One region of the Hydrogenophaga sp. PBL-H3 genome, then DNA from elsewhere that is predicted to be linked to it. Evidence: predicted binding sites of a transcription regulator. Region 1 holds the regulator's gene; each other region holds the start of a gene.

Region 1 (3,403 bases):
ATTCCCCGCGGCCCAGGCCCGGCGCGGGTGGTGCGGCCTTGCCAACGGTGAACGTGCGCGGCTCGCGCGGCGCCATGCGCTGGGCGCGGGCACTGGCGCGGTCTTCCGAGCTTTGCCCCGCCACACCAGCGGCGGCGATGCGCTCGCCGTAGGGCGGGTTGAGCAGCATCACGCCGGGTTTGTTGCTGGGCGGCATGCGCTGCAGTGCATCACCACCGCGCAGCTCGATGGCGTGGGCCACGCCCGCGCGCTCGGCGTTGCGCTGCGCGAAGTCGACCATGCGGAACGACACGTCGCTGCCGAAGACGATGGGTGGATGCCCTTCGGGCCAGTCGCGTTGCTGGCGCTCTGCATCGTCCAGGATGGGTTGCCACACATGCGGCTGGAACGGCAACAGCTTCTCGAACGCGAAGCGGCGCAGAAAACCCGGCGCGATGTTGAGCGCGATCTGCGCGGCCTCGATCACCACCGTGCCGCTGCCGCAGCAGGGGTCGTACAGCGGCACGATGTCGTCCAGCGGCTGGTCGGCGCAGGCGTCCCAGCCGGTGGCGGCGATCATGGCCGCGGCCAGGGTTTCCTTCAGCGGGGCGTCGCCCTTGTCCTCGCGCCAGCCGCGCTTGAACAGCGGCTCACCCGAGGTGTCGATGTACAGGCTCACCGTCTCGGTGGTCAGGTGCACGTAGATGCGCACGTCGGGCCAGGTGGTGTTGACGCTGGGGCGCTCGCCGCGCTTCTCGCGGAAGCGGTCGCAGATCGCGTCTTTCACCTTGAGTGCGGCGAAGTTCAGCGAAGTCAGCGGGCTGTGCTGCGCGGTGATCTCGACCTTGATGGTCTGAGCCGGCGTGAACCAGATCTCCCATGCCACCTCGCTGGCGGCGTGGTACAGGTCTTGTTCAGAGCGGTAGCCACCGTGCCAGAGCTGCACCAGCACGCGCTGCGTGAGGCGGCTGTGCAGGTTCAGGCGCATGGCGTCGCGCCACGAAGCGTTGAGCGCCACACCGCCGCGCGCCTTGTGCGGTGCGTCCACGCCGGTGATGCGCTTCACTTCAGCGGCGAGCATGTCCTCAACGCCGGCGGCGCAGGGCAGGAAAACTTGTAACTGGTTCAAAGCGATTTTCTGAGGTTCGCGGGCGCGATTCGCAGCGCCTCGCGGTACTTCGCCACGGTGCGGCGCGCGCATTCGATGCCCTGTTCGCGCAGCAGATCGGAGAGCTGGTTGTCCGACAGCGGCTTGGCGGCTTCTTCGGCGGCGATGAACTGCTTGAGCAGCGCGCGCACGGCCGTGCTCGACGCGTTGCCACCGGTCTCGGTCCCCAGCGACGAGCCGAAGAAGTACTTGAGCTCGTAGGTGCCGAAGGGCGTGGCCATGTACTTGGCGGTGGTCACGCGGCTGATGGTGGATTCGTGCAGGCCGAGCTCGTCGGCGATCTCACGCAGCACCAGCGGGCGCATGGCGAGTTCGCCGTGCATGAAGAAATTGCGCTGGCGTTCCACGATGGCGCTGGACACGCGCAGGATGGTGTCGAAGCGCTGCTGGATGTTCTTGATGAACCAACGCGCCTCCTGCAGGCGCTGCTGCATGGCGGCGTGGCCGGCCTCGCCGCCGTTGTCGCGTCCACCGCGGTTCTGGCGCATGGCGCTGGCGTACACATCGTGCACGCGCAGGCGGGGCATCACCTCGGGGTTGAGCAGCACCTTGAAGCCGCGGCCAGCGCGCGTGACCAGCACGTCGGGCACGACCACGTTGCGCTCCAGGTCCAGGAAGCGGCGACCCGGCTTGGGTTCCAGCCGCGCAATGAGGCCGAGTGCGGCGCGCACGGTTTCATCGTCCAGGCCGCACAGGTTGCACAGGCGCTTCACATCGCGCTTGGCCACCAACTCCATGGACTGCCCGCAGATGGCCAGGGCCGCGCGCGCCTCGGGCGTGTTGCGCAGTTCCAGGATCTGCAGGCGCAGGCATTCGGCCAGGCTGCGCGCGCCCACACCGGAAGGCTCCATGTGCTGCAGCAGTTGCAGGGCCATGGTCAGGCGCTGCTCCAGCGCCTCGCGTTCTTCCAGACCTTCGTTGGGGTCGTCGGTTTGCACACGTCCCGACAGGGCCTGCCAGGCCGCAGCCAGCTCGGCCAGGCTGTCTTCGATGTAGCCGTCGTCGCTGAGCGATTCGATCAGGAAGTACAGCGCGGCGCGGTCTTCGTCCGAGAGACGCAGGCAGCGCGCCTGGTCATGCAGGTGGTCCTGCAGGCTGATGTGGGCTCGGGCCAGATCGGCAGCGCTCGCGGTGTCGTCGTCGCCCGACGAATTGTTGTTGCGCGCGGGCGCGTCGCCACCCCACTCGCTGTCGTCGGGCGCCATCTCCACCGTGCCGTCGCCCTCCCAGCTCTCTTCCACCGGCGTGGCGCCGTCGAGCTTGCCTTCGATGGCATCGCCTTCGCTGCTGTCGCTGCTCGTGCTGCTGCTCGATTCGGTGCTGGAGAGCATCGGTCCGGGCGCTTCGGGCAGGGCGGCCTCGGCGATCTGCTCGCCCACGCTCACCGGCGCGTCGGTCTGCTCCAGGCCAAACGCTTCGCGCTCGGCCAGGTCTTCGGAGCGTTCGAGGAACGGATTCTCGTCGAGCATTTGCTCGACCTCCTGCGCCATCTCCAGCGTGGAGAGTTGCAGCAGGCGGATGGATTGCTGCAACTGGGGCGTGAGCGCCAGGTGCTGCGAAACCCTGAGTGACAGGCCTTGTTTCATGAAAACGCCAGTGAGCAAACGGCGAGACGATTCGCCGCCGGGCCGCCCCAAGGCGAATCAGCCCCCTCGGGGGGCAGCGAAGTACACGAAGTGACGAGCGTGGGGGTCATCACATCCTGAAATGTTCGCCGAGGTACACGCGGCGCACGTCGGCGTTTTCAACGATCTCGGCCGGCGTGCCGCTGGTGAGCACGTGGCCGTCGTTGATGATGTAGGCGCGGTCGCAGATACCCAAGGTCTCGCGCACGTTGTGGTCGGTGATGAGCACGCCGATGCCGCGCGACTTGAGGAAACCGATGATGCGCTGGATCTCGATCACGGCGATCGGGTCGATGCCGGCGAAGGGCTCGTCGAGCAGGATGAAGCGCGGATTGGTGGCGAGCGCCCGGGCGATCTCGACCCGGCGGCGCTCACCGCCCGACAGGGCAGGCGCGGGCGAGTCGCGCAGGTGGTCCACGTGCAGGTCCTTGAGCAACTCGTCGAGGCGGGCCTCGATGGCGGCCTTGCTCAGCGCCTTGCCGGCCTCGTCCTGCTGCAGTTCCAGCACGGCGCGCACGTTGTCGGCCACGTTGAGCTTGCGAAAGATCGATGCCTCCTGCGGCAGGTAGCCCAGGCCCAGGCGCGCGCGGCGGTGGATGGGCAGGTCCTGGATGGCCTGACCATCGAGCAG
Region 2 (3,403 bases), 1.2 Mb from region 1:
CAGTTGCGTGGGCAGCCCGAGACGGCGAACTTCACCTTGTGTGGTGCGTACATGCGCCACATGGCGCGCTCCAGGTCCTTGCCCATCTGCGTGCTGTCCTGCGTGCCCATGCGGCACCACTCGCTGCCCACGCAGGTCTTCACCGTGCGCAGGGCCTTGGCGTAGGCGTGGCCGCTGGGCATGCCGATGTCGTTCCACACGGCCTGCAGGTCTTCCTTCTTCACGCCCAGCAGGTCGATGCGCTGGCCGCCGGTGACCTTCACTGTCGGGATCTTGTACTTGTCCACCGCATCGGCGATGCGGCGCAGCTCGTCGGCCGTGGTCTCGCCGCCCCACATGCGCGGGATCACGCTGTAGGTGCCGTCCTTCTGGATGTTGGCGTGCATGCGCTCGTTGATGAAGCGGCTTTGCGGATCGTCCTTGGCCTCTTTCGGCCAGGTGCTGATGAGGTAGTAGTTGACGGCCGGGCGGCACGACGCGCAGCCGTTGGGCGTGCGCCAGCCCATGCCGGCAAACACCGCGCCGGTGTTGGTGTACTTGCTCTCGCGGATCGCGTCGCGCACCGCCTGGTGGCCGTGGTCGGTGCAACTGCACATGGCTTTGAGCTTGGGCGTGGCCGAGTAGTCGCCGCCAGCGGTGAACATCAGGATCTGCTCCACCAAGCCGGTGCACGAGCCGCAGCTGGCGCTGGCCTTGGTCTGCTTGCGCACCTCTTCCAGCGTGAACAGGCCCTTGTCCTTGATGGCCTTGCAGATGGCGCCCTTGGTCACGCCGTTGCAGCCACACACCTCGTCGGTGTCGGCCATGGCCGAGGCCTTGCTCTGGCCCTGGTGGCCCACGTCGCCGATGTTGGACTCGCCGAACATCAGCTTGTCGCGAATGTCGGCTACGCTGCGGCCGTCGCGCAGCAGCTTGAAGTACCAGGAGCCGTCCACCGTGTCGCCGTACAGGCAGGCGCCCACGAGCTTGTCGTCCTGGATCACCAGCTTCTTGTAGACGCCGCCCGAGGGGTCGCTCATCACGATTTCTTCGGTGTTGGCGCCGCCGGTGAAGTTGCCGGCACTGAACAGGTCGATGCCGGTGACCTTGAGCTTGGTCGACGTGAGCGAGCCCACGTAGCGGCCGATGCCGAACTCTGCGAGATGTGTGGCCAGCACCTTGCCCTGTTCGAACAGCGGTGCCACCAGACCGTAGGCGATGCCGCGGTGCGCCGCGCATTCGCCCACCGCGTAGATGCGCGGGTCGGTCACGGTCTGCAGCGTGTCGCTGACCACGATGCCTTTGTTCACGTGCAGGCGCATGCTCTCGGCCAGCGCGGTGTTGGGGCGGATGCCGACGGCCATCACCACCAGGTCGGCCGGCAGCTCGGTACCGTCCTTGAAGCGGATCGCCTTCACGCGGCCTTCGTCGTTGCCCACCAGCTCCTGCGTCTGCGCACCGATCAGGAACTTCATGCCGCGCGTCTCCAGCGACTGCTGCAGCAGCTTGCCCGCCACGTCGTCGAGCTGGCGTTCCATGAGCCAGGGCGCCACATGCACCACGCTCACTGTCATGCCGCGCTTCATCAGTCCGTTGGCCGCTTCCAGGCCCAGCAAGCCGCCGCCGATGACGACCGCGTGTTTGTATTTCGTGGCCGCGTCGATCATGGCCTGCGTGTCGGCGATGTCGCGGTAGGCCAGCACGCCTTGCAGGTCCTTGCCGGGCAGCGGCAGCATGAAGGGGTTGGAGCCGGTGGCCATGATGAGGCGGTCGTAGGGTGCCTCGATCACGCTGCCGTCGGCATCGGTGGCGCGCACCACGCGCTTGATGCGGTCCACCTCGGTCACGGTCTTGCCCGCGTGCAGCGTGACACCGTTGTCGGTGTACCAGGCCCAGTCGTTGAGCACGATCTCGTCCAGCGTCTGCTCACCGGCGAGCACCGGCGAGAGCAGGATGCGGTTGTAGTTGGGGTGGGGCTCGGAGCCGAACACCGTGATGTCGTAGAGGTCGGGGGCGATCTTGAGCAGCTCCTCGAGCGTGCGCACGCCGGCCATGCCGTTGCCCACCATCACCAGTCTTGATTTCTTCATCGCGGCTACTCCAGTTGTGATTCGAAAGCGTCAGGTGCATACCCCGTGCCAGTGAACGCTGCGCGCACGCGCGCCTTGAGCCTGGGCACCAGAAAAATGGGATATGCGGTTGTTCCGGCCGAGAAGCCGGGCTGAGGCGCGCCTCTGTTGGCGGGCCCCGTTGTCTCGCTGCGCACGTCGTTGTGCACAGTCCCGCGACACTGCGGTCGGGGTCAGACGCTTCGTCACGTCTGCGTTGAACCATGCAAAACGTGTGCCATATCATCGACACCCCGCGGCAGTGCAGCGCCTAGCCGGCACGCAGCGTGCTGCGGTTGCCGGGGCTGGGCCCGGTATTCACTCACAAGCTCTTGATTCATATGACATCTGCGCTGGTTTTTCGGAGCGGCCCCCAGGCCAACTTGCCGCTCGCGCTTGACCTGGAGGCCATGGGCATCGATGTCATTGCGCAGGAAGAGGGCTGCAGCAAACTGGTGCAGGGCGTTGTGCGCCATGCACCAGATGTGGTGATCGGCGAGGTGTCGGCGAGTGCCGATGCACTGTTCAAGGCCACGCAGGCGCTGGCCGACACCGCACCGTGCCCGGTGATCGTGTTCACCACCGACAGCGATGCCGGCCACATCGAGCAGGCCGTGGCATGCGGCGTGCACGTCTACGTGGTCAACGGTTACGCGGCGCATCGCCTGCGCGCGCTCGTTCACCTGGCGCAGGCGCGTTTCCGGCGCGAACAGGCGTTGCAGGAGCAGTTGCGCGACGTGTCCCAGCGTTTCGAGGACCGCAAGATGGTGGAGCGCGCCAAGGGCATCCTGATGCGCGCGCGGCAGGTGTCCGATGACGATGCCTTTCAGATCCTGCGCACCGCCTCCATGCACAGCAACCAGCGGCTGGGCCAGGTGTCGCAGCACATCATCCAGTCGGCCCACTTCGCCGAAGGGGTGAACCGGGCCGGGCAGCTGCGCATGCTCTCGCAACGCCTGGTCAAGCTCCATCTGCTGCGCCTGGCCGAAGTGCAGCCGCGCCAGCAGCAGGCGCTGCTGGACGACTCGATCCAGCGCGTGGACGCCAACATCGCGCTGCTGGGCAAGACGCTCTCGGCGCCCACTTTCGGCGACCTGCTGGCCCAGGTGGAGGCCACGTGGCAGCGCCTCAAACCGACCCTCAAGGGCAAGCCTGCGGCAGGCCAGGTGGCGCAGGTGGACGAGCTCGCAGAGCGCTTGCTGCAGGAGGCCGAGCGCCTCACGGCGAGCCTGGAGAGCGCGGGCTCGGCCCCGCCGCTGAAGCTGCTCAACACCGCAGGGCGCCAGCGCATGCTGTGCCAGCGGTTTGCCAAGTGC
Region 3 (3,403 bases), 200 kb from region 1:
CGATCCCAACCTGTTCGTCGAGGGCATCGACGTGGAGAACTGGCGCGCGCTCAACGAGTCGCTGGACAAGCCGCTGTTGAACCGGGCCCTGCGGGGAACGTACCCACCAGGTTCGACCTACAAACCTTTCATGGCACTGGCCGCGCTGGAGACGGGCACACGCAGTGCGAGCTTCGTCATGAACGACCCGGGCTTCTGGATGTTTGGCAGTCACCGCTTCCGCAGCCACGGCGACGGCGGTCTGGGCGCGGTCGACATGAAGCGCAGCATCGTGAAGTCGAGCAACACCTACTACTACTCGCTGGCCAACGACATGGGCGTGGACACCATGCACGACTTCATGAAGCCCCTGGGCTTTGGCCAGATCACCGGCATCGACCTGCGCGGCGAGGTGCGCGGCGTGCTGCCCAGCCAGGCCTGGAAACGCAACACCTACAAGCGCCCCGAGCAGCAACGCTGGTACGCGGGCGAGACGATCTCGCTGGGCATCGGCCAGGGCTACAACAGCTTCACCATGCTGCAACTCGCACATGCCATGGCCACGCTGGCCAACGGTGGCGTGAAGTTCGCACCCCACCTCACCATGGCCACCGAAAACGTGATCACCCGCGAGCGCAAGCCACTGCCCGCGCCGCCAGCGGTGAGTCTGGGCTACAAGCCCGAGCACGTGCGCACGGTGCTCGAAGCCATGCAGGCGGTCACCACCGAGGGCACGTCCACCCGCGTGTTCGCCAATGCCGGGTATGCCAGCGGTGGCAAGACCGGCACGGCACAGGCGGTGACGATCGGCCAGCGAGACCGCTACGACGCGCGCAAACTCGAAGAGTTTCAACGCGACCACGCGCTGTACGTGGCCTTCGCGCCGGTCGACCAGCCGCGCGTGGCGATTGCGGTGGTGGTGGAGAACGCCGGCTTTGGCGCGGCGCACGCAGCACCGATCGCGCGGCGCGTGTTCGACTACCTGCTGCTGGACCAGTACCCGAACCCGCAAGACCTGGCCGCCGTGCGCGCGGGCCAGGCCAGCGCCCCCATGGGCGTGCCGCTGAAGGCCAGTGAACGCCCCTGGCCGCCGCAGTAGAGGCGCCGCTTCGCGGCGCAGGGGGCTACCTGAGCCAGGCGTCGTAGGTCGTCTTCAGGATCAGCGCCGACACCACCACGATGAACGCGATGCGCACGAAACCGCTGCCGTGCTTGAGCGCCAGGCGCGTGCCCAGCAGGCTGCCCACCACGTTCGCCGTGGCCATGGCCAGCACGAAATGCCACCACACGTGGCCCTTCCAGGCGAACAGCATCAGGGCGGCGAGGTTGGTGGCGGTGTTGATGAGCTTGGCGCTGGCGCTGGCGTGCAGGAAGTCGTAGCCCAGCCAGCGCACGAACAGGAACACGAAAAAGCTGCCCGTGCCCGGTCCGAAGAAGCCATCGTAGAAGCCAATCGTCAGGCCGAGCACGCAGGCGGCGGCGGCTTCCTGCCGACCGCTGAAGCGCGGTGCGTGGTGGCGCCCGAGGTCCTTGCGCGCCAGTGTGTAGCCCAGCACGCCCAGCAACACCAGGGGCAGCGCGCGGCGCAGGAAATCGGGCGAGATCACGGTCACCGTCCAGGCCCCGGCCATCGATCCCGCAAAGCCCACAGCCGCCGCGGGCAGCAGGGCGTGCCACGGCATGTTCACGCGCCGGGCGTACTGCAAGGTGGCCGCCGCAGTACCCCACACCGAGGCACCCTTGTTCACGCCGAACAGCGTGGCCGGGTGGGTGGTGGGAAACATGGCGAACAGTGCGGGCACGAGGATGAGGCCGCCGCCGCCCACGATCGAATCCACGAAGCCGGCGAAGAACGAAGCCAGCGAGACAAGAAGCAATTCCATCCGGGGATTGTCGCCCCCACGCTCCGCCGCTTCGCGGGTCGCTGACCCCCAAGGGGGTTCGACCCGCCTTGGGAACGGCCCGGCGGCGGGCCCTGTCGCCCCCACGCTCCGGCGAAAAAAAACCGACCACGAGGGTCGGTTTGAGGAATCTGGCATCTCTGGGGACGCTGAAACACGTTTTTATGATTGGACTGGGTTGTCTCCTCGGTCCCCCGCGGTCACCAGCGCAGTGCGCTTGAGCGAGTGCGGAGACTTTAACGGTCCGCACCAGCGCTGTGCATCCGGGCTTTCCCTTGGCCGGGAGAACCCTTGGCACAGGATATGCACTGGCCCCGGGGTCGTTGGAAACAGGTAACAAAATGCACCATAACCGTGTGAACGCCCTTCTTCGTCCACCCCGCAACCCGAGAAACCTTCTTTCATTGCCTGGCCTGATGGCCGCCTTGCTGGGGCCCCTGACGGCCGCAGCACAAAGCGCAGCACCCACGGCGCCCGCTGCCCCCCCGCTCACGTCGCCAGGGCTGGTGGCGGCCAGCACGATCCAGGGTGCGGACACCGCCTGGCTCATGGTCAGCACCGCGCTGGTCCTGCTCATGACCTTGCCCGGCATTGCACTCTTCTACGGCGGCATGGTTCGCCGCTTCAACGTGATCAACACCATGGCCAGCGTGGTCGGCATTGCCGCCGTGGTGAGCCTGCTGTGGTTCGGGGTTGCTTACTCGCTGGCGTTCACACCGGGTGGCGCGCTCGGCGGCTTCATCGGCGGCTGGGAGCGCATCGGCTTCTCGGGCATGGAGTTCCTCGGCTCCACCTCGCAGGTGGCCGTGAGCCACATAGCCAAACACGTGCCCGAATCGGTGTTTGCCATGTTCCAGCTCACCTTTGCCATCATCACCTGCGCGCTGGTGGTGGGTGCGCTGGTGGAGCGCATGCACTTCGGCGCGCTGCTCACCTTCACCGGCCTGTGGTTGCTGCTGGTGTACGCACCCATCGCGCATTGGGTGTGGGAGCCGGGCGGCTGGCTGGCGCAACTCGGCGCGCTGGATTTCGCGGGTGGCTCGGTGGTGCACATCAACGCCGGCGCCGCAGCGCTGGTCTGCGCCTACGCGCTGGGCCCGCGCGAGGGCTATGGCCGCGAGCCGTTCATTCCGTTCAACCTCGGACTCACCATGGCCGGCACCGGCCTCTTGTGGGTGGGCTGGTTCGGCTTCAACGCCGGCTCCGCGCTGGCCGCCGACGGCCGCGCCGGCCTGGCCATGGCGGTCACGCACATCGCGGCGGCCGCGGGCGCGCTTTCGTGGATGGGCGCCGAGTGGCTGGCGCGCAAACGCGCCTCGCTGCTGGGCCTGTGCTCGGGTGTGGTGGCGGGTCTGGTGGCCATCACCCCGGCGGCGGGCTTTGTCACGCCGCGCAGCGCGCTCATCATTGGCCTGGTGGCGGGTGTGGCCTGCTACTGGGGCGCCACCGCGCTCAAGCGCAAGCTGCGCGCCGACGACTCGCTCGATGTGTTTGGCGTACACGGTGTGGGCGGCCTGGTGGGC

The links. The regulator sigma-54, encoded in region 1, starts transcription at its own class of promoters, with help from an activator protein. The targets are predictions, from matches to a motif close to TGGCANGNAANCTGCTTT.
Region 2: a site for sigma-54 is predicted at 2,311-2,328, ahead of nirB (nitrite reductase large subunit NirB). Genes of this name have one in related genera too.
Region 3: a site for sigma-54 is predicted at 2,173-2,190, ahead of F9Z44_RS01215 (ammonium transporter). Genes of this name have one in related genera too.

What each region holds. Positions count from the first base shown of each region.
Region 1 is NZ_CP044972.1:456,935-460,337, reverse strand. It holds gene F9Z44_RS02185 (THUMP domain-containing class I SAM-dependent RNA methyltransferase) at 1-1,108, opposite strand, end outside; gene rpoN (RNA polymerase factor sigma-54) at 1,105-2,733, opposite strand; gene lptB (LPS export ABC transporter ATP-binding protein) at 2,843-3,403, opposite strand, start outside.
Region 2 is NZ_CP044972.1:1,683,197-1,686,599, forward strand. It holds gene nirB (nitrite reductase large subunit NirB) at 1-2,069, opposite strand, end outside; gene F9Z44_RS08015 (type IV pili methyl-accepting chemotaxis transducer N-terminal domain-containing protein) at 2,429-3,403, shown strand, end outside.
Region 3 is NZ_CP044972.1:258,262-261,664, reverse strand. It holds gene mrdA (penicillin-binding protein 2) at 1-1,078, shown strand, start outside; gene F9Z44_RS01220 (sulfite exporter TauE/SafE family protein) at 1,104-1,862, opposite strand; gene F9Z44_RS01215 (ammonium transporter) at 2,297-3,403, shown strand, end outside.